3 regions of the Solibacillus sp. iso_87 genome follow, and region 1 is predicted to be linked to each of the others. Evidence: predicted binding sites of a transcription regulator. Region 1 holds the regulator's gene; each other region holds the start of a gene.
The links. The regulator LexA, encoded in region 1, represses DNA repair genes until DNA is damaged. The targets are predictions, from matches to a motif close to CGAACATATGTTCG.

Region 1 (10,347 bases):
TATGCGCAGGAAGGTAATGATAACAAATAATAAGTATAAGAACAGATCGCCCGCAAAAATTTCAAGGCCGATTAAAAATCCTGCACTGGCTGCCCAAACTCCATAAATTTCATGCCGTAATATAATAGGTCTTCTACCGGCAAGCAAGTCGCGAATAATCCCTCCTCCGGCACCTGTCAACACGGCCGCAACAATGACTGCTACAATCGGTAAATCCTGATGGACCGCATGCATTGCTCCTTGAATGGCAAAGGCGGATAAGCCGATTGCATCGGTCACATTTCCCCAGCGATTCCAATGTTTAATTAAATGATGCGGAATTAAAAAGAAAATCGTAATTGCTAAAAGAGCAATTTGAAACAAAAACTCCTGGTTCCATAATGTCGATACAGGAAGGCCAATCAAAATATTCCGAATGGCACCACCACCAAAAGCTGTTACAATCCCTAATATGTATACCCCAAATAAATCATACTCTTCTTCCATTGCCACAATGGCCCCGGAAACGGCAAAGGCAATCGTTCCAATCAAACTAAATACTTCCCAAGCCATACACATCTCTCCCTTAATGTCCTTTCGACCATGACAATAGCAGTTTTTCAAACATTCGTCAAAACTATTTTTTTTCATGTATAATGGATACAGTTTGAACAGAATGGAGTAGTAAAAATGGCATTTCAATCAATATTAACTGCTGAAACATTAACGCTTGCAGCAAAAGTGGAAGAAAAAGTCCGCACTTATCATCAGGAAGTGGATGAACGTGCGTTTTATAATCAGCAAAAGGTGCTGGCAGCTTTTCGAGAAAATCAAGTAAGTGACTTTCATCTGCATCCTTCAACAGGGTATGGCTATGATGATGAAGGCCGTGATAATTTAGAGCGTGTATATGCGCAAACTTTCGGGGCAGAGGCAGCTATCGTACGTCCTCAAATCATCTCAGGTACACATGCAATCACATTAAGTTTATTCGGTGTTTTACGTCCTGATGATGAATTGGTCTATATTACAGGCAAACCATATGACACACTTCAGTCAATCGTTGACGGGGGCGAAAAAGATACAGGTTCCTTAAAGGACTATAAAATCGGCTATTCCCATGTAGGTTTAATCGATAATAAGGAAATTGATTGGAAAGGTGTAAAGCAGGCAGTAAATGAAAATACGAAAATGATTGCGATTCAGCGGTCAAAAGGCTATGCGACGCGCCCGTCATTTACGGTTGAGCAAATTGCTGAAATGGTTGTAAAAATACGGGCAATCGCACCGGACGCCGTTATTTTTGTCGATAACTGCTACGGTGAATTTGTAGAGTTGCTTGAGCCGACAGAAGTTGGTGTTGACTTAATGGCCGGTTCATTAATCAAAAATCCGGGTGGGGGCTTTGCTAAAATTGGGGGATATATTGCAGGTCGCGCAGATTTAGTGGAAAAATGTGCATATCGAATGACGTCACCGGGAATCGGTGCAGAGGCAGGAGCTTCGTTAAATACGTTAGCAGATTTTTACCAGGGCTTCTTCATGGCACCACATATCGTTGCGCAAAGTTTAAAAGGTGCAATCTTTACATCTGCAATGCTTGAAGAAATCGGTATGACAACATCTCCGCATTACACGGATGTTCGTACGGATCTCATTCAATCAGTCTCATTCCAAACAGCTGAACAAATGGTAGCTTTCTGTCGTGAAATTCAAGCTGCTTCACCTATCAACGCTCACTTTGCGCCGGAACCAGCCTATATGCCTGGCTATGAGGATGATGTCATTATGGCGGCAGGTACGTTTGTCCAAGGATCAAGTATTGAATTAACAGCAGACGGTCCGATTCGTCCTCCATTTACCGCATTTATCCAAGGTGGGTTAACATATGAACATGTAAAATATGCCATTTGTTCCGCTATCCAAAAATTAAAATAATATTTAGGGATCGTCCATTTATTGGGCGATTCTTATTGTGTATAAAATTCGCTTTATTCTGTCAACTATTTGCTCATTTACAAGAGGTATGTTAGTTTTTCTGACATACATTTGACATTGTAAATAACAAGTCGTAATATAACGATAAGGGAGGTGAATTAAATGAGTAGTGAAATTCGACGTTCAATGCCACTATTATCGATAAGTATCGTCATGCAATTAACGGATCTGACAGCAAGACAAATCCGTTATTATGAAGAGCATGATTTAATTCAGCCACACCGGACAGAAGGAAATCGACGCATGTTTTCTTTAAATGATGTCGATACTTTACTGGAAATCAAAGATATGCTTGAACAGGGCATTAATATGGCAGGGATCAAAAAAGTATTTGCATTGAAAAATGACCCTGAAGCCCAGAAAGCGAGCAAAGAAATTTCCGATTCGGATTTACGTAAAATTTTACGTGAAGAAATGCGTCAAGCACAACGTATGCAAAAAACATCGATTCGCCAAGGGGATTTATCGCGCTTTTACCAATAGCGCGTAAATTATAAAAGATCGAGTAAAATCGGTACTGAACAAATTTAGGAGTGTGGAATTTAGTGGGCAAATATACAAAAGGCGATATTAAACGTCTAGTAGAAGAACAACAAGTAAAATTCATTCGTTTACAGTTTACAGATATTTTAGGAACAATTAAAAACGTAGAAATTCCTGTAAGCCAACTAGATAAAGCATTGGACAATAAAATGATGTTTGATGGTTCATCAATCGAAGGTTTTGTACGAATTGAAGAATCAGATATGTACTTATATCCGGATTATGACTCATTCATGATTTTCCCATGGACAGCTGAAAAAGGGAAAGTAGCACGTTTCATCTGTGATATTTACAATCCAAACGGCACACCATTTGCAGGCGATCCACGTAACAACTTGAAACGTGTATTAAAGGAAATGGAAGAGCTAGGATTCACAGATTTCAACTTAGGGCCAGAACCGGAGTTTTTCTTATTTAAACTGGATGCAAAAGGCGAGCCAAGCTTAGAAGTAAATGACCACGGCGGATATTTCGACTTGGCACCGACAGATTTAGGTGAAAACTGCCGTCGCGATATCGTATTAGAACTAGAAGAAATGGGCTTTGAAATTGAAGCATCTCACCATGAGGTTGCACCGGGACAACATGAAATTGACTTTAAATATGCGGATGCTATTACAGCTTGCGACAATATCCAAACATTTAAATTAGTTGTTAAAACAATTGCACGCAAACACGGCTTACACGCAACATTCATGCCAAAACCTTTATTCGGTGAAGCCGGTTCAGGAATGCACTTCAACGTTTCATTATTTAAAGGAAAAGAAAATGCATTTTATGATGAGTCTACTGAGTTAGGTCTTTCTGAAACAGCGATGCAATTCATGGCAGGTGTACTTGACCATGTTCAAGGCTTTACTGCAATTACAAATCCGACTGTAAACTCTTATAAACGTTTAGTACCAGGTTATGAAGCACCATGTTATGTAGCATGGTCTGCACAAAACCGTTCACCATTAATCCGTATTCCTTCTTCTCGTGGAGTTTCAACACGTGTAGAAGTTCGTTCGGTAGACCCATCAGCAAATCCATATTTGGCGATGGCAGTAATCTTAGAGGCTGGTCTGGAAGGGATTCGCAAAAAATCAACGCCACCACCAGCAATTAACCGCAACATTTATGTAATGAGCGAAGAAGAGCGCAAAGCAAACGGCATCGATAACTTGCCTGCAGCTTTAGACGACGCTTTAAACTTACTTGCAAAAGATGAAGTTATTCAACGAGCATTAGGCAACCATATCTATGCTAACTTTAAAGAAGCAAAAGAAATCGAGTTCGATATGTACCGTTCAACTGTCCATCAGTGGGAACGCGACCAATATATGAAAATGTACTAAGAGAAAGCGCTGGGGTGAAAACTCCGGCTCTTTTTTGTGTATATATACATATTATTTAAAATTATAACCAATATAATTGATAACAAAAAACCGGCAATAAAAATTGCCGGTTCAATATTTTTATTTATTGCCGTTTTGGAATTTGTTTTTACCAAATTGACCTGATGCTTGTTGTTTTTTAGCTTCGGCTTGCTGGTTTTGTTGTTTCACTTGGTTAACATCTGTTTCCATGCCAAACTCAGCGCTCATTGAAGAAAGCTTCTTCTGTAAACCGCTGTTTGCGAACAAACCGGAAGACTGTTGCTTTTTAGCTTCAGCTTGCTGATTTTGCTGTTTTACTTGATTAACATCTGTTTCCATGCCAAATTCGGCATTCATGGAAGAAAAGTTTTTCTGTAAACCGCTATTCGCAAACGATCCAGAAGCTTGTTGTTTTTTGGCTTCAGCTTGCTGGTTTTGTCGCTTCACTTGGTTTACGTTAGTTTCCATACCGAATTCAGCATTCAAGGAACTTGATTGCTTTTGTAAACCACTGTTTGCAAACAAACCGGAAGATTGCTGCTTTTTAGCTTCAGCTTTTTGGTTTTGCTGCTTTACTTGATTAACGTCCGTTTCCATACCGAATTCGACGTTTTTATTATTGATGTTGTTTTTATTTTTTGACATCAATATCACCTCCTGAGATTATTCTGTTCAGAGGTTGTTTTATTATTCGGTTAAATAAATTGCCAATTTTTTATTAAATTTCAAAGTGCGGGTAACAATAAAAGGACAATGAAGCTTGAGTGTTTGTCGCCGTATATTTGCCGTAACTGTTTAAAATGAAAATTATAACTAGTAAGCCGATTATTGGAAAGAATGCTAGTTATGACGGGCGATTAAATCATATAATAGTAAGAGACAAATAATTTTAATAATATAGAAGGAGGAAATTATGAAACTCGATACAATGATGCAAGAATTAGAAGCACTTGGAAAAGAACGGACAAAAAAGATTTATATGTCCAATGGGGCAAAGGAGCCGGTGTTCGGTGTAACGATTGGCTCGATGAAACCGTTCGTAAAACAAATAAAAATAGATCAGGAACTGGCTGAACAGCTCTATGCTACAGGCAACTATGATGCTATGTATTTTGCAGGAATTATTGCGGATCCGAAAGCAATGACCGAGGAAGATTATGACCGCTGGATCGAGCAAGCCTATTTCTATATGATTTCCGATTATGTTGTTGCGGTGACATTGTCGGAATCCGATATTGCGCAAGAAGTAAGCGATAAATGGATTGCCAGTAGTGAGGACCTGAAAATGTCGGCAGGGTGGCATTGTTACTGCTGGCTTCTCGGAAATCGTAGAGATGAGGAATTTTCAAAGGAAAAGTTAATGGATATGCTTGAGTATGTAAAACAAAATATTCGTCAAGCACCGCAGCGTACACAAGTGGCTATGAACAATTTTGTTATGACAGTCGGTGTTTCATTTAAACCTTTACATGATGAGGCAGTGCAAATTGCTAATGAAATCGGACCAATTGAAACGAAACGGGAAGGAAAAAAACCGGGTCTGCTTCATGCTTATGCGGAAATTGAAAAACAGGTGGAAAAAGGGCGAATCGGTTTTAAACGTAAATATGTACGTTGTTAATTGTAAAGATTTATACCTTGTTTTTTCACAATATAATTGTATAAACTAAAATTAGGAAATTTCAAGGAGGCTTATTACATGAAAAAAAGTATTGCTATCGATATGGACCAGGTGCTAGCTGACTTTTATTCGAAATTACGTGTTACATATAACGAGAATTTCGGAACAAATTATACAGATGAAGAGTTTCTTCTGACGACACAGCGTGATTTGCCTCGAGAAGATGCGAAAAAATTATTTGCTTTATTAAATGAGCCAGACTATTTCAGAGATTTAAAAGTACTGGATGAAGATGCAATAGAAGTCATTCAAGAACTGCAGGAGCATTATGAAATTTTTATTGCGACAGCTGCAATGGATGTACCGGGATCATTTACAGCAAAATACGATTGGTTGATGGAGCATTTACCCTTTATTAAAACACAGAACATTGTGTTTTGCGGAAATAAAGCGGTAATACATACCGATTATTTAATTGATGACAGCCCACGCCAACTCGCAGCATTTAAAGGAACAGGCATATTGTATTCGATGCCGTACAATCGGTCAGAAGAAGGTTTCATGCGTGTTCATAACTGGAAAGAAATTAAACGGTATTTTATAAAACAAATGGAAACGGTTTAAGGATTAAAGGGTTGCGATTATGCAATCCTTTTTATTTTTGTAGTCATTTAGTGTAACGAAATAGTATAATTTAAATTATTGGAATTATCTATAAATAATAAGGGGATAAAAAGAATGAAACCGATTATTGGATTTACAATGTATGATTTTGACAAGAAATTGGATATTAACAACGCATACTTAACTTCGATTGAACAAGCGGGAGGTATTCCAATCTGTATACCCAATGCTACAGAAGAAAACGTAGATGCATTATTAAATCTAATTGATGGCCTCGTATTAATTGGTGGAGCGGATATAGATCCATTGTTGTTTAATGAAGAACCGCACCGTCATATCGGAAGTGTTGTACGAAAACGTGATGACAGCGATCTTTTATTAGTGAATGAAGCCTATAAAAGACAAATGCCTGTTCTCGGTATTTGCCGCGGACAACAGATTATGAATGTCGCATTTGGGGGAACGATCATTCAGGATATACCCTCACAAGTAGAAAATACAATTTTACATAAACAACCTTCAAAGCGTGGGGAATTGGCACATACCGTTGAAGTAAAGACACCTAAATTTAAAGAGATTTTTAAAGATGACTCATTCCGTGTAAATACATTTCATCATCAATCGGTTGGAAAGCTCGGAGAAGGGCTCGTAGTTTCGGCTATTGCTAAGGACGGCATTATTGAAGGGATTGAACATGAATCGCATCCATATTGTGTCGCGGTGCAATGGCATCCGGAAGAATTGGCTCCGAACGGGGATGTTTATGCACAGCGCTTATTTAATAGTTTTGTAGAAGCATGCAATAAATAATGAAAGGCTCAGTCGTTCACGGCTGGGCTTTTTATTTTGAAAATAAAAAACTTGCCGATTCTATTAGAATGGCAAGCTTATGATTAATGGATATTTCGATAGAGGCCGACTACTTTACCTAAGATAGAAACTTGGTCGACAATGATTGGCTCCATCGAGCTATTCTCAGGCTGTAGACGGAAATGAGTTTTTTCTTTGTAAAAGCGCTTGACAGTCGCTTCATCGTCTTCCGTCATTGCTACGACAATCTCTCCATTGTTCGCAGTAGACGTTTTTTTAACGATAACATAATCCCCATTTAAAATACCGGCTTCAATCATGGATTCTCCCATAATTTCAAGCATAAACAATTCCTCTTCCGGTGAACCGTAAGCATCCGGCAACGGGAAATATTCCTGAATATCCTCGATTGCTGAAATAGGCAGACCAGCTGTAACTTTACCGATCAACGGAACATGAATGACACCTTGTTTCGCGATGTTCATCTCTTCCTGGTCCAATATTTCAATGGCACGCGGCTTTGTAGGATCACGGCGGATAAGCCCTTTACTTTCTAAACGAGCTAAATGCCCGTGGACAGTTGAACTGGAAGCTAAACCAACCGCTTCTCCAATTTCGCGAACTGATGGCGGATAGCCTTTAGCACGAACTTCCTCTTTTATAAAAGTTAGAATAGCTTGCTGCCGCTTTGAAATTTTTTGTGTCAACTAACTCACCTCTTTATCATGCTATTTTTCTTAAAGTAAGTATAGCAGTATGCGAACATGAATGCAAACATAAGTTCGAAAAAAACGGTTGACAAAAACATATGTTCGTATTATTATGAGAACAAATATTCCGAACATACATTCGAAAGAGGGTTTTTCTAATGAAAAGAATTAAATTAAATGGCTTCACATCAATGTTTCTACTATTTTCTGTACTTATGATTGCTTTATTCATGATGCAGGACGATAATATTGAATTATACGAACACGTAAGCATAGAGCATGGCGATACTTTATGGTCGTTGGCAGAACAATATGGTGGTAAAATGGCTAAGCATGATTGGATCAATGAAGTAAAAAAGGAAAACGGAATGCTGGATGAAAAAGTTGTTTTAGGACAAGTATTGGTTGTACCTGTAGAAAAAGATTCACAATACATTGCCCAGCTGAATGAATCCTCCGATATGCAATCGATTAAAGTAGCGAGAGGGAACAATGATAAAAACTAAAGCAGTAATTTATTGCCGTGTCAGTACGGATAAAAATACACAAGAAACATCACTAGCCCGTCAGCAGGAGGAGCTGATAAAATACGCAAAATCATTCGGCTATAAAGATGTGGAGATTTTCATGGATCAGCATAGTGGATATGATGTTGATCGAGACGGATTGCTCGACATGCTTGACTGTATGAAAGAGTGCGGCATAAAAGCATTATTTGTACAGGATGAGACCCGTTTAGGGCGAGGGAATGCCCGGATGGCAGTGCTTCACCTACTGCAAAAATATGAAGCGACAGTATATACATTGAATGATGCAGGTCCTGTCGTATTAAATGAAATGGATACAATGCTGCTAGAAATTTTGGCGATTGTGGAAGAGTATCAGCGTCGTATGCATAATGCAAAAATCCGCCGGGGAATGCGCCGTGCTGTAGAAAATGGATACCAGCCGCAAAATAATTTAAAAAACCGTGGCAATATTGAAGGGCGTGAACGAAAAGAAGTGCCTGTCGAAGAAATTGTTCAGCTTCGCCAGAAAGGTTTAACATTTGCGGAAATTGCTACGACTATGTCGGGCTTGGGCATTTCTATCAGTAAAGCGACCGTACATAGAAGGTATATTGAATATATGGAGCGACTTGAAGAGTAAACACTTGTTTTCAAGTCGTTTTTTTTATACCTTTGTAGTAGGTAGGAAGAAAGGTGAGATTCAAATGTTATCAAAAGAAAAATTAGCTCGTATTAATGAGCTTTCTAAATTAGCGAGAGAAGGTAAATTGACGGAAGAGCAGGCGAAGGAACGTACAGCACTGCGCAAAGAATATTTAGATACTTTCCGTACTACAATGCGCGATACAATCGAGCATGTGAAAGTAATTGATGAAGAAGGCAATGATGTGACACCTGAAAAATTAAAACAAATTAAATCACAGAAGAAATTCTTAAACTAACAACTTTTCATTAATATGTCACATTTCATATAAAGTATGACATATTTTATGGGACGTTTTTAGAAATTATTGTTTTCTTGTGAAAATTTGTCTACACTATAAAATGTATAAATATCGTACGAGGAAAGGATGTCACATAATGACACAACAGATGGATCAGTTAGCAATTAACGCAATCCGTACACTATCAATCGACGCAATTGAAAAAGCAAATTCAGGTCACCCGGGTTTACCAATGGGTGCTGCACCTATGGCCTATACATTGTGGACGAAGCATTTACGCCATAACCCACAAAATCCTAATTGGTATAATCGTGACCGTTTTGTATTATCAGCTGGACATGGTTCCATGCTTTTATATAGTTTATTGCATCTAGGTGGCTACGGATTAGAGATGGAAGAGATCAAAAACTTCCGTCAATGGAATTCAAAAACACCGGGACATCCTGAATATGGTCATACAGTTGGTGTAGAAGCGACAACTGGTCCATTAGGACAAGGTATTGCAATGTCAGTAGGTATGGCTATGGCTGAACGTCACTTGGCAGCAACATACAACAAGCCAGGTAAAGACATTGTAGACCACTATACATTTGCACTATGCGGTGACGGAGATTTAATGGAAGGTGTTGCTGCAGAAGCGATTTCTCTTGCAGGTCACTTAAAACTGGATAAATTAATTGTCCTATATGATTCAAATGACATTTCACTTGATGGTGATTTAGAAAAGTCATTCTCGGAAAACATCCAAAAACGTTTTGAATCATACGGCTGGAACTATTTAAAAGTTGCAGACGGTACAGATATCGTGGAAATTAATTCAGCTATTGAAAAAGCGAAACAAAATACTGGCGGCCCAACTGTAATCGAAGTGAAAACTGTTATCGGTTTTGGTTCTCCTAACAAATCCGGTAAAGCAGATTCACATGGTGCTCCTTTAGGACTTGATGAAGTTACTTTAACAAAAGCTGCATACGCTTGGGAACATGAGCCATTCTTCATTCCAACTGAAGTATATGATACATTTAAAGCTGCAAGTGAAGTACAAGGTGTACAAGCAGAAACAGCATGGAATGAATTATTCGAAAGCTACAAAAACGAATATCCAGAACTGGCTGCACAGTTTGTAAACGCAATGGAAAACAAATTACCAGAGAACTTTGCATCTGAATTACCTGTATATGAAGCAGGTACTGCAGTAGCTACTCGTTCATCATCTGGTGATGCAATCAATGCAATTGCTAAAACTACTCC
Region 2 (10,347 bases), 1.7 Mb from region 1:
TCCGACAGTCGAGCGCGGGTTACGGCTCGTCGTCTTTTGGTCAATCGAAATGGCCGGTGACAGCCCTTCAATTGTATCGACATCCGGCTTGTCCATCTGACCTAAAAATTGTCTTGCATATGCAGACAATGATTCAACATAACGACGCTGCCCCTCCGCATAAATCGTATCGAATGCCAATGAAGATTTACCGGAACCTGAAAGCCCTGTCACAACGACAATTTTATCGCGAGGAATTGTGACATCAATATTTTTTAAATTATGCGCTCGTGCACCTTGTACGACAATTTCTGTATTTTTCACATTGTTCACCCTTCTGATTTCAATTCAAATATCATGTCACGTAATTCAGCCGCGCGTTCAAAGTCCAGCGCTTTTGCGGCTTCTTTCATTTCAACTTGCAATGTCGCAACAAGCTTCTCCAGCTCTTTTTTTGTCAGCTTTTTGCCGCCTGTCACTTTTGTAATATATGTTTCTTCCTCTTCCGCAGCTTGTGTTGCGCGAATAATATCAGGAATCTTTTTAATAATTGTTTTCGGTGTAATACCATGTTCTTCATTGTACGCCATTTGAATTTCACGACGGCGCTTCGTTTCACCGATCGCCTTTGTCATTGAATCCGTCATATTATCGGCATACATAATGACATGACCGTTCGAGTTACGCGCAGCACGTCCAATTGTTTGAATGAGTGAACGTTCCGAACGTAGGAACCCTTCCTTGTCCGCATCCAAAATCGCGACAAGTGATACTTCAGGAATATCAAGACCTTCCCTTAATAAGTTAATGCCGATCAGCACATCATATGTCCCTTTGCGAAGCTCCCGGATAATTTCGATTCGTTCCAGTGTTTTGATTTCCGAGTGTAAGTATTCGACTTTCAAGCCCATTTCTTTTAAATAGCTTGATAAATCTTCGGACATTTTCTTCGTTAATGTTGTGACGAGTGTCCGTTCATTACGACGGATACGCTCATGGATTTCATCGATCAGATCATCAATCTGCCCTTCAATCGGACGGATATCAATTGTCGGATCAAGCAGCCCTGTCGGACGAATAATCTGCTCCACCATGTCCGGTGTATGCTCCAATTCATATGGGCCCGGAGTTGCCGACACATAAATCGCCTGGCTTACTTTAGACTGAAACTCGTCAAACATGAGCGGGCGGTTATCCAGTGCGGACGGCAGACGGAAACCATGTTCGACCAGTACCCCTTTACGAGCCTGGTCTCCATTATACATACCACGTACTTGCGGTAATGTAACATGGCTTTCATCAACAACAAGCAAAAAATCTTCTGGGAAATAATCGAGTAATGTATACGGTGTCGCCCCTGCTTCACGCAATGTTAGATGGCGCGAATAGTTTTCGATACCTGAGCAAAAGCCCATTTCCTTCATCATTTCCAAATCATAGTTTGTCCGTTGCTCCAAACGCTGTGCTTCCAGTAATCGGTCTTCCGAACGTAAGACGGCAAGGCGCTCCTCCAGCTCTTTTTCGATATTTTCAATGGCAACTTTCATCTTCTCTTCGCGGGTTACGAAGTGGGATGCCGGGAAAATCGCTACGTGCTGACGGTCCCCTAAAATTTCACCTGTCAGTGCATCGACTTCACGGATCCGATCTACTTCATCTCCGAAAAACTCGATACGGATACAGTGTTCATCGCGTGATGCCGGGAAAATTTCGACAACATCCCCGCGCACACGGAACGTACCCCGTGTAAAGTTAATATCATTACGTTCATATTGAATGTCGACTAGTTTCCGCAATAGCTGATTGCGCTCTATTTCCATCCCTGTACGAATGGAAACGACCATTTCACGATATTCTTCCGGATTACCGAGACCGTAAATACATGATACGGACGCGATAATAATGACGTCTTTCCGTTCAAATAACGCAGTCGTTGCCGAGTGACGCAATTTATCAATTTCTTCATTAATACTTGAATCCTTTTCAATGTACGTATCGGTTTGCGGTACATACGCTTCCGGCTGGAAATAGTCATAATAGCTGACGAAATACTCAACCGCATTGTCCGGGAAAAATTCTTTAAACTCACTATATAATTGGCCGGCCAGTGTTTTATTGTGTGCCATCACGAGCGTCGGCTTATTCACTTCTTTAATCACATTGGAAATCGTAAATGTTTTACCCGTACCTGTCGCCCCAAGTAAAGTCTGGTGACGCTTGCCTTCTTTAACCCCTTGTATGAGCTGTTTAATCGCTTCCGGCTGATCCCCGGCAGGCTGATAGGCGGACTGGATTGTAAAAGTTTCTGTCATATTCAGATTGTCCTTTCTGTCGCGTATATTATCTTCTATTTTAACATACCCGTTTTTAATTTACGATAAAATTGCGAACGTACATTCGAATTTAGTGTTGTTTTGTGTTTTTTTAGGTGAGCTGGATTTAATAGAATTTTGGTGACGGATATTAGAAAAGTTCGGTGACTTATTTGAAGATTGGTACCGGCTATTCGAAAATCTCTAGCACTTACTAGAAGAATTATCCTTTTCATTAGAAACTAACCAATTTATTAGAACTATTTTATTAGAAACTTTCTATCACTTATTAGAAAAAAAATAGAAACCTGCTGCTTGCCCATAAAAAAAAGCCACCTGGAATAGGATGGCCTTTAAGAAACTGTTTCCAATAACTCTTTTAACTCTGTAGTATAGCTGTGAAATGCTTGTTCGTTCTTTTGATCTAACGATGTATCGATAAGTAACTTTAATTGTTCAATACGTTGCATCCGCTGCAACCGACTAATAAATAAATCTAAATAAATTTCATTCAATAGCTTCTCTGCATGATGTTCAGTGGACTGCTGACTAACCGCTTTTAAAAAGTCTGTATACGAATAATATTTATCCATCGATATCACCTCGACCTCTTTTAACCATTATAAATTAAAAGTCATTTAATTTGCAATATATTCTGAAAAATTATCATATAACAGAATTTTCTAAATATAATGTTGATTTTTAGCAATTTATGCAGTAGTTTAGATGTATAGTGAAAATTTAAGCGATTAAAAAAGTAGGAAAGATAGGGGATACAAAATGATTAGTAATTTAACACAAAAATCCAATTACATTATTTCTAACTCTACCTTCTGTTTAAGGTCCTATCAGCATCGAGGTAAAATTCACACTGCCATTTTGGACAAGTACGGCCCATCTACATCTCCGTATAAACCTCTAAAAATTATTCGCGATACATGTCGTCTGCATGGAAGTTCCTATGATGCCAGCAAATATCAGGCGAGACGATTTTTCGGAGAAAATAAACATAAATTGCCGATAATGGTTGCCTATGATTTCGGGGATCCATGCATTTTATTCCCGCTATTTTCGCCGTTTTCACCTCAAAATATTTGGTTATCCTTGAATTCTATTATTAATATTAGTGAAGATGGTGATAAGACGCTCGTAACTTTTGTGGATAATACTGAGATTAGTTTGGATATTAATATGAAATCATTCAACCAGCAATATGTACGCGCTGCGATGTACTATAAATATCTGCTTTTACAGCGCAATGCCATCTTATAAGAGCATCAGCTTTTTTTAAAATATTCAGCAAGAAGTAACTCACTTTGATTACGAAGGCGAATATTCGAATATCTTCTGCACTCCATGATTCCTCCAAAGTAAAAATGATACTCGGTAAACAAATCATCCGTCTTGCCTCTCACTAAGCGCATCTGATGAAGTTTAAAATAGTCCTTCGTTTCTTTTAAATCATGCTCTATTTTGATACGTACAGCATCGATTAATTGCAAATAGGGATTTTTAAATTTGAACGGACTTTGCTCCACTATTGAGTAATCCTTTCCAAGAATAATTAACAGCAACGGCAAATAAATCCCTGCCTCATAATACGGAATCGTTTTAGAAGGAATTTGCAGCATACGAATACCTCCAATTGACAAGAACATTTGTTCGTATATGTATTTTCACATATTTTTTACAATCTTACAAGAGGAAAATTATTACTTAGCTTAAATTTCACTAAAAAAAGCCGCGCCTTAGCTTTTCAATACTAGGGCACGGCTATTTTCAGTTACAAAATACTTATAACTTATCTTATTTCTGATGAGCATTCGGACGAATACCCGCCGGAATCGGATTGACGTATGCACCTTTCGTTTCCGCCAAGAGCTCGCGTTTCGCCTCTTCAATTAACGCAGGATTTTCAAGTAAATCCACCGCTGTTAAAGCCAGCACTTTTGCTGCATATAAAAGCCCTTTATGTGCAAGCGACGTTTTGCCTTGCGATACAAGCTGCCACGTATGCAGTGGTGTGCCGAATACGAAGCAAGGAGCAAAAAATTGCCCTGTCGGTACAACCCAGCTTACATCTGCTACATCAGTCGAACCCGCCATTGTATAGCTGGATACTTCATACGGTACAATTTCATTTAAAAATACACCATCTACATATGCTTGTTCTAAATCAAAAGATTGAGATCCGGCCAATGTCGTTACTTCATTTTTGGCTGCTGCGATTTCATCCGGCGTAAGCGTACCAACCATTTCTTTCGCATAGTCCATTTCAGAACCGTTGTATGCCGGCAATCCTGCTTGCTGCAAGTTTTTAAATAGGAGACGGTTCAATAGATCGTTCGGAATATAATTCGAGCATGCTTTGTCAAACTTCACTGTTAATTTAGTTTCAGTCATTAAAGCCGCACCCTCCGCAATTTTTACAATGCGCTTATAAATGTCATCCACTTGCTGAATATCTTTTCCGCGGATTAAATAAAGCACTTCCGCATTTGCCTGGACGACATTTGGCGAAAGGCCCCCCGTATTTGTTACGGCATAATGCATGCGAACATTTGACGGAACATGCTCACGCAAGTAGTTTACTCCAACATTCATCAGTTCTACTGCGTCAAGCGCACTGCGTCCTAATTCAGGCGCATTTGCAGCATGGCTGGCCACGCCTTCAAACTCAAAATATACTTGATAGTTTGCAAGCGACGAGAAGCTGAAAATACTTGCAAATGAATTCGGATGCCATGTAAGTGCAATATCAACATCGTTAAATACACCTTCACGCACCATGAAAGTTTTCCCGGAGCCGCCTTCTTCAGCAGGACAGCCGTAATAGCGAATTTGCCCTTGTAATTCACCGCGCTCAATTAAATCTTTTAATGCAAGTGCTGCCGCAATGCCTGCTGTTCCTAATAAATTGTGTCCGCAGCCATGTCCGTTCCCGCCATCAATAACCGCCTGACGCGTCGCACTCTGCGACATTTGGCTTAATCCCGGGAGCGCATCAAATTCCCCCAAAATTCCGATAACAGGGCCAGCTGTTCCATATGTAGCAACAAATGCCGTATCCATGTTTGCAATGTTTTCTGTCACTTGGAACCCGTGCTGGCGTAAAAATGCAGTTAATAGTTCTACCGACTTCTGCTCCTGAAAACGTGTTTCCGCAATATCCCAAATCGAATTTGACAGTGCAATAATCTGCTGCTCGTATTGCATAACTAATTGTTCAATTCTGTTTTCCCGGACGGTACTGTTCATCTTGTCATCTCCTATTACAGTTTTAATAATGTATTGAGCCATATTTTTATCGCTGGAAGCATGTCTTCTTCGCGAATATCAAATTTTTCGTGGTGATGCCCTGCCGCAAGATCTGTACCGATAATCGAATAGGTTGCCAAACCGCCATTTTTTTGAATGCGATCCATAAAAAATGTGGCATCTTCAGAACCTGAATTAAAGTCGCTGTATTGCTCATACGGAATGTGTAGATCATTGGCCACATCAGCTAAAATCGCACTAAGCGCTTTACTTGAAGGAACGCTCATCGCTTCTCCTACTTTTTTCAATGCGACACGAACACCATACATTGTTTCGATCCCAGCAAAAATCTGCTTGACCGCATTTTCATAAAACGCATTAACCTCTGTCGTTTCGCCGCGCACTTCCAGCTCCATCTGCGCCGTTGACGGAATAACATTTCGGCCAAGACCTGCATGCAATGTGCCGACATTGATTCGGTGACTTCCCTTGCTATGCGGCGGCAAACTATGCAACGCGACTGTTGCCTGGGCAGCTGCCAACAATGCATTTCTTCCTTCTTCTGGAACACCTCCCGCATGTGCTGCTACGCCTGTAATTGTCGCATCAAACTTTGATGTAGCCAAAAATCCTGCCGAACCTGCAATAAACTTTCCGGCTTCTACCCCTGTTCCAATATGAAGCGCAAAGAAATAATCGATGTTATCAAACAAAGGTGATTGAACGATAGAAGCCGCCCCGCGCACCCCTTCTTCAGCAGGCTGGAAAATAATTTTAATCGTACCGCTGAACAGGTCGCGATGCTGCATAATTTGTTCCGCTAATCCTAAGCCAATCGCAATATGGCTATCATGGCCGCATGCATGCATGAACCCGTCATTTTGCGATCGAAACGCTAAATTATTCGGTACATGATCTGCTTCCGTTGATTCGAAAATAGGAAGTGCATCAATGTCGACACGGAAACATACGGTCGGACCAGGCTTGCCTGTTTCCAGAACTGCTAATACACCTGTATAGCCGCCTTCCATTTTCGACAGCCATTTTTCATTTGCACCGGCATTTTTGGCTGCATCATAAAATCGTTCGATCATCGCCTCGCTCGGTAATCCCATCCGTTCCGACACATTCAGCTCTTTACCGACATACAGTTCGTATCCCCATTCTTGCAGCAAGTCCGCAATGTTGCTCGTCGTATTAAATTCCAGCCACCCTGGTTCCGGATATTGGTGGAACTCTCTACGCCAGCCTATCAGTCTTTGTAAATATGAATTTGATATGTCAATCATCTGTTTCCCTCATTCCATTTATAATTTGTAATAAATACCCGGCCCAATCGGTATATTGAAAATTACGAAAATTATCATTAGCAAAATCCAGAAAATCAAGAAAATGATAGTATACGGAATCATTAATGACATCAGTGTTCCAATTCCAGCCTTTTTATTATACACCTGCATAAATCCTAAAATGATCGCAAAGTAAGTGTTTAAGGGTGTGACCATGTTCGTCGAAGATTCCCCAATACGATACGCTAACTGAATGAATGCCGGATGGTACCCCAGCACTAGAAACGTCGGCACGAAAATCGGTGCAACCAACGACCATAAAGCCGAACCACTAATAATAAATAAACTTAAGACAGCTACTAACAGCACGAACAGAATAATCGCAAAAATGTTCGTTAAATTGATTGCTGCCAGGAAGTCCGCTAAATGTACAGCCATCCATGTCGCAATGTTAGACCAGTTAAAGTACCCGATAAACTGACCAATCATGAAAATCAAAACGATATAGCTCGATAAATCTTTAATCGCTTCTGCCATAATATTCGGTACATCGGCAGCTTTCTGGATTTTTTTCGTTGTCACACCGAATGTAATCCCAACAACAATAAAGAACCCTAAAATGATTGGTATAATCCCAGATAAAAACGGTGAACGTAAAATCGTTCCGTCATCGTTCAATAGCGCCGAGTTTGGCATGAGTATTAATCCAACGATAAATGCAATGTATAATAGCGCCGCAATTCCTGCATTACGCAACCCTTTTCCTTCAAGCTCCGAAATATCCGTGCTTTTTGCGATTTGATCACCTTTATATGTGCCAAGACGCGGCTCAACAATTTTATCTGTAATAATCGCACCTAAAAATGCTAATAAAAATGTAGATGCAATCATGAAAAACCAGTTATCCAATGGTGTCACAATAAGTGTATCGTCAAGCCCTTTAACAACTTCCGTAGTAATACCCGAAAGCAATGCATCTGTTCCTGCAACCAGAATGTTGGCAGTAAAACCAATCCCCGCCCCTGCAAGACCTGCCGCTAAACCAGCTAACGGATGGCGACCTAAAGCTAAAAACACAAGTGCCGCTAATGGTGGAATAACTACAAACGCTGCATCAGATGCAATATTTCCTAAAATACCGATAAACACAACCATAAATGATACGATGCGTTTCGGTGTCTTTGAAATCGCTTTTGTCATCACAGCAGAAAACAGCCCGACTTTTTCAGAAAGCCCGATTCCGAGCATCATCGCTAATACTAAACCTAATGGCGCAAAGCCGGTAAAGTTTGTTAAAGTATTAGTTAATATGTATCGTATACCTTCTTTAGAAAGCAGACTTTTTACAACAACTTCTTCCCCTGTAGTAGGATGCATAACAGCTGCTTGCATCGTACCCAGCACGAACGATACTGCGATTAAAACTAGTGTTAAATAAAAGAATAGCATGAAAGGATGTGGTAACTTATTACCCGCCCGCTCAATCACATTTAAAAATTTATTAAATGCCCCATTGTTAGTCGTTTTTACTTGCTCCATTAGTTCGCCCCCTTATTTAAAGACAAATTATTTCACTGTCCTTAAATAAAAGATTATAATAAACTGATAAATATGACAATATTTTTTTTAGAGAAAAGGAGGATTTGCGTTGAAGATCTGTGTTTTTTCAACAAACTATTCTTACAGCTGGCTACAAAACATCCACCAGCTACAAATCGAAAATGTGGAATATGATATCGTGTTTTATGAAGATTTGCTCCATTTAACCGAGGTTTTCAGAGAAAATTATACAAAATATACGGCTGTGTTATTTAGCGGACAAATTCCTTATTTACATATCAAAAAATATTGCCCTGCAGAATTTGCAACAATGCCCTCGCAGTTTATTGACATAACAGAGCGAGATTTATATTTTACTCTGACAAAGGTACAATATGAAAACCCAGGCTTTCGTTTTAGAGACGCGCTGATCGACTTTTTATACGAGGAAAACAATTATTTAAGCCTGAAAGAATGGTTGCCTGAAGAAGATTTCCCTTACACTTTAAGCACATCCATTCAGGTTTTTGGTGAACCGAACGCCTATGAACTCGTAGCGAAAAGACACTTGGAATTGCTGGAAAAAGGGAAAATCAAATATTGCTTTACACGTTTAACAAATTTATATACGTATTTCTCACATAATGATGTCATCCCAATTTTAGTGACGCCTTCATTAAAAAGCATGGAAGCGGCCGTACAAAAACTATTAAAAGAAGTGGAAGTGCATAGCTTAACAAAAAGTCAGGTTGTATGCGGGCATTTACAATTTAATTTCGTTGAAAATGATTTTTTGGAAAATGAATACCGCCAAGTAGCGCTCTATAAAGCCATTCTGGATTTTAACCGCACGTTCGGTTATTCACTACTTATTTATCGCTCATCACTACACAATGAAATTATTACGAACTTTTCGGATTACATACGCATTACGAATGATGAAACAAAATGCTCATTGGCCTCCTTCTTACATGAACATGTCCCATTTAAAGTAAAAATCGGCTGGGGTATCGGCAAAACATTGGCCATTGCCCAAGCACAGGCGGAAAAAGCGTCAAGCTATTGCCAAAAACCATTTACAGAAAGCTATCGCATCAATAAAGAAGATAAACTACTCGGACCACTCGATGGCACGAATGTATCCACTATTGTGGAACAGGCACATAGTTTCCTTGAAGAAATCGCCAAAGAAACAAATATTTCAGTTTTCCAGCTCGAAAAACTATATGATATGATGCGGACTTATGATAAAAATACATTCACAGCAGAAGAAGTCAGTGTACATTTATCGGTTTCAACACGCACAGCGAACCGGCTATTGAAAAAATTGACCGAATATTCCTATGCAGTAATTATCGAAACCTTAGCGACCCCATCAGGAAAAGGGCGTCCTAAAAACTTGTTTGATCTACGTCTCGAACAACTAGATGAAACAGATTAGGAAAATAGTGGCACACTGATAAAAAGGGGCTAATTTCGAAGCTGCAGTGGCTAATAGAAGCAGCGGGTTCTACTTTTGATGCGAAGAGTTCTACTTTATGCATGAAAGGTTCTACATTTCATGGGAAAGGTTCTACTTTTGGCAAAGAAGTTTCTACTTTAGAACCCGCATTGGCTAATAAAAACAGCGGGTTCTACTTATGGTCTATTTAAAGACGATCCACAATGCGATATTAAAAATTTCCTAAAAAAAAAAACGAAGCCATTCGGAACAACTAAAAAATTGTTCCGAATGGCTTATAATATTAATATGAAATTTTAGATCGTAAATAGGCAGTAATGAATATATCAAGATCGCCGTCCATTACAGCGCCTACATTCCCTGTTTCTGCACTTGTACGGTGATCTTTTACCATAGAATATGGATGGAACACATATGAACGAATTTGTGAGCCCCAGCCGATTTCCTTCTGCTCTCCACGAATTTCATCCAGCTGTGCTTGCTGCTTTTCAATTTCCAGCTGATACAG
Region 3 (10,347 bases), 1.3 Mb from region 1:
CCGATCGAATACGAACAAAATCCAAATTCAACACCAACAAAACCTGTTGAAGACAACGAAGAAAACACAGAAGTAGATGCTGAAGAAACCGTTGAACCTGAAGAACCTGTCACAGAAGAGCCGGTAGCAGCGCAAACAGTCAGTGAAGGTGTTGTACAAGGCGAAGATTCAACATTTGAAGTATCAGGAACAGACAGTTTGAAGATTCGTGTTGAAGTAGCAGGTGATACATGGGTTGGTATTCGTAATGAAAACCGCCAAGAGCAAGTAAATGCACGTGTCTATAAAGCTGGAGAAGTAGTAGAACATGATTCAACGGCAAACGGTTATGCACGTATTCGCTTAGGAAACTCAAAAGTGGCAAAAGTTTACGTAAATGATGTAGAATTAGCTTACGCACAAGATATGGTTTCTCAAAACGTGATTTTAAAATTAGTGAATGAAGGACAAGGAGAGTAGTCATCTAAATAGATGGCTCTTTTCTTTAGACGAAAGGTGTTAGCAAATGAACATTCCAAATAAGATTACAGTCTCGCGCATTTTATTGATCCCACTATTTGTGATTGTAATGATGTTTGATTTTGGTTGGGGCAATATGACGCTGTTTGGCGCGGAAATGCAAGTGAACTACTTTGTGGGGGCACTGATATTTATTTTCGCTTCGGCAACGGACTGGGTAGATGGCTACTATGCCCGCAAATATAATTTAGTGACGAACTTAGGAAAGTTTCTGGACCCGCTTGCAGACAAGCTGCTCGTTTCTGCTGCCTTTATTTTATTGGTGGAAATCGACCTGGCACCTGCATGGATTGTCATTATCATTATTTCGCGTGAATTCGCGGTAACGGGACTTCGACTGATTTTAGCAGGACAAGGGGAAGTCGTAGCGGCAAACCAGCTTGGTAAAATTAAAACTTGGGCCCAAATCGTGGCGATTTCTGCATTAATTTTACACAATACGATTTTTACATTAGTTGGCATACCTTTTGATATGATTATGCTTTATGTAGCATTATTCTTTACAGTATGGTCTGGATGGGATTATTTCTATTTAAACCGTCGTGCATTATTGGATTCAAAATAAATAAAATTTCTAAAACTAGGTTAGAATTTCTTTTAGGATAGGTAATAGTAATAAGTATCCATAAAAGATAGAACAAGACTCGTGAATGCGAGGAATGTTTTTCTAATCTAGTTTTTCTTTATTTTTACAGCAGTTGCCAACACAACTGCTGTAAGAAAAGCCTCTGGCAGATGTCACAGATTTTCTAAAGGTACTTTTGAGTATACGCTAGAGCGTATTCTCAAAAAATCTGGACTCAATTACGCCAAGGCGAAATTGATCTATAGGGGGTTTTAGGAATGAATGCAGAAATTATAGCGGTAGGATCGGAATTATTATTAGGGCAAATCGCCAACACGAATGCGAAATTTATTTCGAGCCAGCTTTCGGAACTTGGCATTAATGTTTATTATCATACAGTTGTGGGAGATAACGAGGCGCGGCTTTTGGAGGCAATCAAAATTGCGGAACAGCGAGCGGACATTATTATCTTCTCAGGTGGTTTAGGTCCGACGAAGGATGATTTAACGAAGGAAGCGATTGCGAAACATTTGAATCGTACATTAGTGTTTGATGAAACGGCGCTGTTTGCAATTGAAGAGTTCTTCTCGAAGCAAAGACGACCAATGACGGAAAACAACCGGAAACAGGCGCTTGTACTGGATGGCTGTGATGTTTTGCTGAACCAGCACGGGATGGCACCGGGAATGTTTTTAGAGGAAAATGACCGTATTTATATTTTACTGCCGGGTCCACCAAAAGAACTCGAGCCGATGTTCCAATATGAAACGAAGCCAAAATTGGCGGCACTTCTACATGACGGCGGGGTAATTTTATCGCATGTACTTCGTTTTTACGGTATCGGCGAAGCAGACCTGGAAACCCGCATACAGAACATTTTGGATGAACAGACGAATCCAACCGTTGCCCCACTTGCTTCAGATGGTGAAGTAACTTTGCGCATTACCGCAAAAGCTCAAAATGAACCACAGGCTTTCCGTCTAATTGAATTGAAGAAACGTGAAATTCTCGATATTGTCGGAGAATACTATTACGGGGTAAATGATGAATCATTAGGCTTCAAGCTTGTGCAAATGCTTCTTGAAAATGAATTGACTGTTTCCGCTGCCGAAAGTTTAACGGCCGGTCTGTTCCAGTCGGAGCTGGCAGAAGTTCCGGGTGTCGGATCCGCATTAATCGGCGGTGTCGTAACGTATACGAAAGAAGCGAAAATCAAGCACCTCGGTATTTCCGGTGAACTGCTTGATGAATACGGAATCGTCAGCAGTGAATGTGCTACGGCAATGGCGACACAAGTCCGTGAAAAGTTCGGTACAGATATCGGTGTCGGACTGACGGGTGCAGCAGGACCGGGGGATCATGACGGACAGCCTGCGGGATCTATCTGGGTTGGTATTAAAATTGGTGACACAGAGCCATTAACGTATCGACTGCAATTAACCGGTTCAAGAAATACAAACCGGATCCGCGCGGTGAAGTTTACGTTCAGCTATTTAATGAGAGAATTAGCGAATCAAGGTTACAAAAAGCTGATTTAGTTGTCAGTTTCTTTTGAAAAATACGGTTTGGTTATTGATATAAAGGCATTTAGAAACATTCAAAGGAAAAGCGAAAATATGTTCGCTTTTTTCTTGAATGTTATCTCATTAGCAAGTATAATAGAGACATAAGTTAAATAAAGCTTTTTCTTAAGGAGGAAATAGTTTGAGCGATCGTAAAGCAGCATTAGATATGGCGTTAAAACAAATAGAAAAACAATTCGGTAAAGGTTCTGTTATGAAGTTGGGTGAGAACTCGAACAACAAAATCGATACTACTTCATCAGGCTCTATCGCAATTGATGCAGCACTAGGTATAGGCGGTTACCCGCGCGGACGTATTGTAGAAGTTTACGGACCAGAATCATCTGGTAAAACAACAGTTACATTACATGCCATCGCAGAAATACAGGCTAACGGCGGTACAGCAGCATTTATCGATGCTGAGCACGCACTTGACCCAGTATACGCACAAAAATTAGGCGTTAACATTGACGAATTATTATTATCACAGCCGGATACAGGTGAACAAGCACTTGAAATCGCGGAAGCATTAGTACGTTCTGGCGCGATCGATATTATCGTAATCGACTCTGTAGCAGCATTAGTGCCAAAAGCAGAGATCGAAGGCGAAATGGGTGACTCGCACATGGGTCTCCAAGCACGTTTAATGTCACAGGCATTACGTAAATTATCAGGTGTTATTAACAAATCGAATACGCTTGCTATTTTCATCAACCAAGTTCGTGAAAAAATCGGTGTTATGTTCGGTAACCCGGAAACAACAACAGGTGGACGTGCCCTTAAATTCTACTCTTCTATCCGTTTAGAAGTACGTCGCGGTGAAGCGATTAAGCAAGGTACGGAAATTATCGGTAACAAAACAAAAATCAAAGTCGTAAAAAATAAAGTAGCACCACCATTCCGTACAGCGGAAGTTGATATTATGTACGGTGAAGGGATTTCAAAAGAAGGCGAAATCGTCGACATCGGTGCAGAACTGGACATCATCCAGAAGAGCGGTTCTTGGTATTCTTACAACAGCGAACGAATTGGCCAAGGTCGTGAAAATGTAAAACAATTCTTCAAAGAAAACCCTGCGATCAAAGAAGAAGTAACAGAAAAAATCCGTCAACATTTCGGTATCGGCGAACTAGGCTACACAATCGGCGCCAACGATACAACTGACGAAGAAGAACTGGATGAACTAGAATTATTCGAAGACGAAAAAGAATAATGTTACAGACCCAAGCGAAGTAGTTTGCTTGGGTTTTTGTTTGTTTTTGTACGGGAAGGCAGTTACGGAATAGACGGAAATGAGCGTTCTACTTCTGGGGTCCCTGATTCTACATTTGGGGTGAAACGTTCCATATATCGTGCGGGGGATTCTACTTTAAGTGTAGAGCTTTCCACTTTAAGCTGAATAGATCTACTTTCCCTGGGAAGCCGGCAGATAAAGGAGGAGTGTTCTACTTACAGAGTCACTTGTTCTACATAAGGGGAGAAATGTTCTACATATCTTGAGGGAATTTCCACTAAACCCAGAGCATTCCACATTAAGCCGGAAAAATCCTCCATTCCACCTTGACAGTTCCACTTTCCGACCGAAATCTTCTACTTTCGCAGCCCAACCCCAAAAAATATAAAAAACCCCTTAAACCATGGCTATTCTTGACATACCTTATTTTGAACTATACAATTAAAATGTATAATTTCTAAATTTTGAAATGAATAGGCGGTATGTTTGAACAATTCAGATATATTTAGCCGACTAAGAGAACATCAGACATATATAGGCATAGGAGGGAAACGATATTATGGAAATGATACTCCCTGCTTTGCTAGGATTCGCTGTCGGTGTCGCTGTTATCTATTTCTACATGAAAAACGTGAATGAATCAAAAGTGACTGGTGCAAAGCATGTTGCCGAACAAATCGTGGAAGACGCGAAACGTGAAGCAGATGCACTTAAAAAGGAAGCACTGCTTGAAGCAAAGGATGAAACTCACAAATTTCGAACTGAAGCGGAAAATGACATTCGTGACCGTCGTGGAGAGCTTCAGAAACAAGAGAACCGTTTATTGCAAAGAGAAGAAAACCTTGACCGCAAAGATGATACTCTGAACAAAAGAGAGATAAGCTTAGAGCGTAAGGAAGAAGCTCTGGCTAGCAGACAACAGCATATTGAACAGATGGAAAGCAAAGTAGAACAACTTGTTGCAAGTCAAAAGACTGAGCTTGAGCGCATTGCAGCTCTGACGCGCGAAGAAGCGAAAGAGGTTATCTTGAAGGAAGTTGAAAACGAACTTTCTACAGATATCGCTGTAATGACAAAAGAATCGGAATTGCGTGCAAAAGAAGAATCGGACAAAAAGGCTCGAGAAATTTTATCACTTGCATTACAACGCTTTGCAGCTGACCATGTTGCAGAAACAACTGTGTCCGTTGTAAATCTGCCGAATGATGAGATGAAAGGCCGTATCATTGGTCGTGAAGGCCGTAACATCCGTACATTAGAAACACTTACAGGTATCGATTTAATTATTGATGATACACCTGAAGCTGTTATTTTATCCGGCTTTGATCCGATCCGCCGTGAAACAGCTCGTCTTGCATTGGAAAAACTAGTTCAAGATGGTCGTATTCACCCGGCACGAATTGAAGAAATGGTTGAAAAATCTCGCCGTGAAGTGGATGAGCAGATCCGCGAAACAGGGGAGCAAACAACATTTGAAGTAGGTATTCATAATCTGCATCCGGATTTAATGAAAATTCTTGGTCGTATGAAATACCGTACAAGCTATGGTCAAAATGTATTGAAACACTCAATCGAAGTAGCCCACTTAGCAGGATTACTTGCTGCTGAACTAGGCGAAGATGTGACATTAGCGCGTCGTGCAGGTTTACTGCATGATATCGGTAAAGCAATTGACCATGAAGTTGAAGGAAGCCACGTGGAAATCGGTGTGGAACTGGCAACGAAGTATAAAGAACACCCAGTTGTTATTAACTCAATTGCTTCCCACCACGGTGACACAGAAGCAACTTCAGTTATTGCAGTACTTGTAGCAGCAGCAGATGCATTATCAGCAGCTCGCCCAGGTGCCCGCAGTGAAACATTAGAAAACTATATTCGCCGCCTTGAAAAGCTGGAAGAAATTTCGGAAAGCTATGACGGTGTTGAAAAATCATTCGCGATTCAAGCAGGTCGTGAAATACGTATCATCGTACAACCTGAAAAAATCGATGATCTGGCATCACATCGTTTAGCGCGAGATATCCGCAAACGCATTGAAGAAGAACTCGATTATCCAGGTCACATCAAAGTGACAGTTATTCGTGAAACACGTTCTGTGGAGTATGCGAAGTAATAATAATAGTATTTTATATTTTTTAAAAACCCCCATTTCGTAGAAACTAATCTATGAAATGGGGGTTTTTTATTATAAACATTTTAATTTCTCATTTCCACTTTGAATTGCCTATATGTAAACACTATGTGTTAATGTATCAGGTGAAATTACCGATTTAACTTTGGAGTGTTATAATTTAAAGCTAAATTTTATGTAGAGAATGAAAAGATATTTTAGATGACAATATTCTAAATACTATTTTACATTTTATAGAAGAAAAACTTGAATAGTAGGTATATATTAGATGTTTCGAGACTATACTATTAAAAAGATATTTATAGAGTCAATTTTAATGCACTAAGACCGTTAAGAGTTAACGAACCATAGAAATAACTATTCAAATACAACTTCCTTAACTTTCCCACTCTATTATTCACAGCAAAATTCCACTAATTTACTTTAATTAAAACCAATTAGTAATGTGAAAAAATAATAGAAGGAGCTGTGATACGTTTATGCAAATCCCTTTACATGCAAAGCGCTATGCATTCACACAAGTCGTAAAGCTATCCCCAATTGCCGCAAGTAAATTATTATATTGGAACAGATTCAAAACCCGTTTAAACTTGGAAAACCCAAAAACCTTTAATGAAAAATTAATGTGGCTCAAACTATTTGAAGATGTTGAATTTAAAAGAAGATTTACTGACAAAGTGAAAGCTCGCGAATATATGATCACAGTCGGCTACAACTATTTACTGCCGCCGCTGATCGGTATTTTTGATGAAGTAGAAGATATTATTTTCGAGCAACTGCCGAGAAAATTTGTGCTGAAATGTTCTCACGGAGATGGCATGACAATTGTTTGTGAGAATAAACGGGAAATGGATTATCGGGAAACAAGGCGGCAATTAGCGGAAATGATGGAAACGGATTATTCGCTGAAATATGCGGAACCTCACTATGCATCGATACTGCCTAGAATAATAATCGAGCGTTTTATCGAACCGACAACTGGCAATGATACACAAGAATACAACATTCATTGTTTCCATGGGGTGCCGAAGATTATTGAATCTACTTTCCACCGCTTTACACCGAAAGAGCAAACGCTCATGTTAACACCAGATTGGTTCAATACGAATTATGTAAAGAAAAAGTATCCGTTTGATGAAGGAAAAGTAAAGCCCGAGCAATTGGACGAACTGCTCGCCATTGCGAAAAAGCTTAGTAAGCCGTTTACGTATGTGCGGATAGATTTAAAGGTAGTAGACGAGAAAGTTTACTTTAACAACTTTACGTTCACACCGGACGCTTGTTTAAATAACCAAATTCAAGAAGATGACTGTCTGAAGCTTGGGCAATGGCTTGATTTGGATATAGAAAAATCAAGGCATCCAGTTTCTGTAGCCCGTTCCAAATATTAATCACTTTTACTGTTTAGGAGGATTTCCATGATACCGATTGTGTCTATTATTGTGGCAACACATAATGTTGAATATTCGATAAGAGAATGTCTGAAAAGCCTGCAGCAGCAAACATTGCAAGGAATCGAAGTGCTTATTATGAATAATGGTTCTTCTAAAGGAACGGCTCTTATTTGTGAAGAATTCGTTAGTATAGATGAACGTTTTATTTTATTTAATGCGCAAAATCTTACGTTAAGTGAAGCACGTAATTACGGAATTCAGGAAGCTACAGGTAAATATATTGCCTTTGTTGATGGACATGATTTTGTGGAGAGTACGATGTATGAGAAGCTTGTGCAGCGAGCTGAGCAGAAACATGCAGATCTCGTACTGTGCGGCTATACGAAATACTGGCCGGAAACGGAACGCAAAAAACTAGTGAAAGTAAATGAAGCGCTTTTAACCAAACCGAACCCTGTTAATTACTATCTTACAAAGCACAATGAAGCGTATATCGTGCCTTGGAATAAACTGTTTTTACGTTCTATCATTATGGGGGAGCGATTATATTTTGATAATCATCCGTTTTTTGAAGATGTCGGTTTTATTGCGCAGTACTTATCGTTTGCGAAAAAGATAGCCATTGTAAATGAACCGCAGTATAACTTTGTGCAATATGAGGATATGCTGATGAAAAATTATAGCCCGTCGATTGCCCATTCACATGCACAAACATATGCACAAATGAAGCAGTTCTTTGATAAAAGGCAATATCGTAATGTAATTGAGGGATTAAATTTACGTCTATATATTCACCGTTATCATCATGTATTGTTAACGACGTCCAATACACGCCAAGTAAAATCACTGGAACGTCAAATTATCCGGGAAAGCAAAAATTTTTCCCAGCTTCCTTGGAATCTGCGCATTATGAAACCGTTAGTGAAAATGAGGGTGTATCCGGCATTTTTCCGGTTGGTTCATAAAGTAAGGGCTTAAATAGAGGGAGAGAATTCGTTACACTACAAGTAAAATTCGAAGCTGGATAAGGAGGAATATTTGTGATATTAGTCGTTGGTGGCGCGGGCTTTGTTGGGAGCCATGTCGTAAATTTATTACTGGAAAAAGGGCCGGTCGTTGTGTATGATAATTTATCCACGGGACATCGCGGAGCAGTCGATGAGCGGGCTATTTTTATTGAAGGCGATCTATCGGACCAAAAACGGTTAACGCAAATATTTACATTGTTTCCGGTTCAATCTGTACTCCATTTTGTAGCATCGGACTCAGTCAACGAGGCAATGGGGAATCCTGAATATTACTATGAAAATAATGTCGGCGGTACGTTAGCGTTATTGAAAGTCATGCGGGCGTGCAGAGTGAAAAATATCTTGCTCTCTTCAGCCGTTATGGCATGTTCAGGAGGAAATGATTTACAAGGACATAAATGTATGATTGAACAGATGTTGGAAGTTTATACAAAAGCTTATGATATGAATGGGATCGTTCTCCGTTACTGTAAGAGCACTGGTTTACAGGCTGCGGTTAGTGAAAAACCGGAATCTGCGATTGATGGGTCAGGCAACCGTGGCTTTAATAATGTGAGCGATGTAGCAAATTCGCATGTTAGGGCACTTGAAGCGTTGGAGAGGGAGAAGCCATCATTTAGGATGTATGATTTGTCTGAGGTTAGTTCAAAAAACATGCAACCGGAGCATAGATGGCAGGCTGAACAAAATGTACATGAAATGATTGAAGACGCCTGGAATTGGCATGAAAACTCAAAATGTTAGCTTCTTACTCTGTTACAATTCATTTTGTAGCAGTTTTTTTGCGTACAATGTACAAAAAGTGATAAAATGATTAGATGTTGAAGAAGAGAAAGAGTGGTTTTATAAAATGAAAGTATTATTTATTGGCGATATCGTCGGTTCAATTGGTCGCGATGCGGTAGAGCAGTATTTGCCTCGATTAAAGAAAAAATATAACCTTGATGTTGTTATTGCAAACGGGGAAAACGCTGCAGCAGGGCGCGGCATTACTCGTGCGATATATAATGATTTACTGCAAATGGGTGTCGATGTCATTACAATGGGCAATCATACATGGGACAACAAAGACATTTTTGATTTTATAGATGATGCGGATTACTTAGTGCGTCCGGCAAACTTTTCGAAAGATGCACCTGGACGCGGTATGACACAAGTATCGAAAAACGGTGTGACGATTTCAGTTATTAATCTGCACGGACGCGTATTTTTACCGCCGCATGAAGATCCGTTTGCGATGGCAGTCGAAATGGTTGAAGAAGCGAAAAAAACGTCGCCAATCGTATTTGTTGATTTCCATGCTGAAGCAACGAGCGAAAAAATCGCATTAAGCTGGCATCTGGACGGTAAAGCATCGGTCGTTGTCGGAACACATACGCATGTTCAAACAGCGGACAACCGTATTTACCCGGGTGGTACAGCATATATAACTGACGTCGGTATGACAGGTCCATATGATGAAGTGTTAGGTATGGGAAAAGACAATGTTATTTATAAGTTCCTAACAAACATGCCGGCACGCTATGAAGTACCGAAAAAAGGTCGCGCTGTATTAAGTGCCTTCTTTGTAGAAATTGACGACAAAACAGGAAAAGCAATTCGCCAGGAACGTGTAATGATCAATGAAGATAATCCGTTTCAAGCTTAATTGAATATAAATCTAGAACACCTATTACTAAACAAGAAAGGCAGTTGCCTTAGGATTTAGTTATAGGTGTTTTATTCAATTTTCTAAGGAGAGAAAATTTTAGAGGCTTACTGTGAACTACGAGGATTATATTAGAATAGATACTCGGGAATTAAAATACTTTGTAAAAGAACAGATACTTTTTGGCATCCACCATAGAAGATAAAGGGGATTATAGTTGCGACTCTTATTCGTTTATTTTGGAGAATTGACAAGTCATGTTCAGA

Region 2: a site for LexA is predicted at 2,366-2,379, ahead of uvrB (excinuclease ABC subunit UvrB). Genes of this name have one in related genera too.
Region 3: a site for LexA is predicted at 2,694-2,707, ahead of recA (recombinase RecA). Genes of this name have one in related genera too.

The regions. Positions count from the first base shown of each region.
Region 1 is NZ_CM149656.1:2,478,457-2,488,803, reverse strand. It holds gene AC0VXV_RS12670 (trimeric intracellular cation channel family protein) at 1-552, opposite strand, end outside; gene AC0VXV_RS12665 (methionine gamma-lyase family protein) at 670-1,917, shown strand; gene AC0VXV_RS12660 (MerR family transcriptional regulator) at 2,080-2,460, shown strand; gene glnA (type I glutamate--ammonia ligase) at 2,523-3,857, shown strand; gene AC0VXV_RS12650 (gamma-type small acid-soluble spore protein) at 3,978-4,523, opposite strand; gene AC0VXV_RS12645 (DNA alkylation repair protein) at 4,792-5,499, shown strand; gene AC0VXV_RS12640 (5' nucleotidase, NT5C type) at 5,578-6,123, shown strand; gene AC0VXV_RS12635 (gamma-glutamyl-gamma-aminobutyrate hydrolase family protein) at 6,238-6,933, shown strand; gene lexA (transcriptional repressor LexA) at 7,017-7,640, opposite strand; gene yneA (cell division suppressor protein YneA) at 7,802-8,149, shown strand; gene AC0VXV_RS12620 (YneB family resolvase-like protein) at 8,136-8,792, shown strand; gene AC0VXV_RS12615 (DUF896 domain-containing protein) at 8,857-9,093, shown strand; gene tkt (transketolase) at 9,233-10,347, shown strand, end outside.
Region 2 is NZ_CM149656.1:818,794-829,140, reverse strand. It holds gene uvrA (excinuclease ABC subunit UvrA) at 1-303, opposite strand, end outside; gene uvrB (excinuclease ABC subunit UvrB) at 309-2,291, opposite strand; gene AC0VXV_RS04050 (IDEAL domain-containing protein) at 2,645-2,884, opposite strand; gene AC0VXV_RS04045 (competence protein ComK) at 3,072-3,563, shown strand; gene AC0VXV_RS04040 (YhjD family protein) at 3,569-3,922, opposite strand; gene AC0VXV_RS04035 (M20 family metallopeptidase) at 4,098-5,549, opposite strand; gene AC0VXV_RS04030 (amidohydrolase) at 5,564-6,838, opposite strand; gene AC0VXV_RS04025 (AbgT family transporter) at 6,857-8,377, opposite strand; gene AC0VXV_RS04020 (hypothetical protein) at 8,487-9,818, shown strand; one part of gene prfB (peptide chain release factor 2) at 10,123-10,347, opposite strand, start outside.
Region 3 is NZ_CM149656.1:1,181,586-1,191,932, forward strand. It holds gene AC0VXV_RS05750 (helix-turn-helix domain-containing protein) at 1-459, shown strand, start outside; gene pgsA (CDP-diacylglycerol--glycerol-3-phosphate 3-phosphatidyltransferase) at 506-1,084, shown strand; gene AC0VXV_RS05760 (competence/damage-inducible protein A) at 1,363-2,622, shown strand; gene recA (recombinase RecA) at 2,789-3,859, shown strand; gene rny (ribonuclease Y) at 4,440-5,993, shown strand; gene AC0VXV_RS05775 (ATP-grasp fold amidoligase family protein) at 6,491-7,402, shown strand; gene AC0VXV_RS05780 (glycosyltransferase family 2 protein) at 7,430-8,383, shown strand; gene AC0VXV_RS05785 (NAD-dependent epimerase/dehydratase family protein) at 8,446-9,177, shown strand; gene AC0VXV_RS05790 (TIGR00282 family metallophosphoesterase) at 9,284-10,081, shown strand.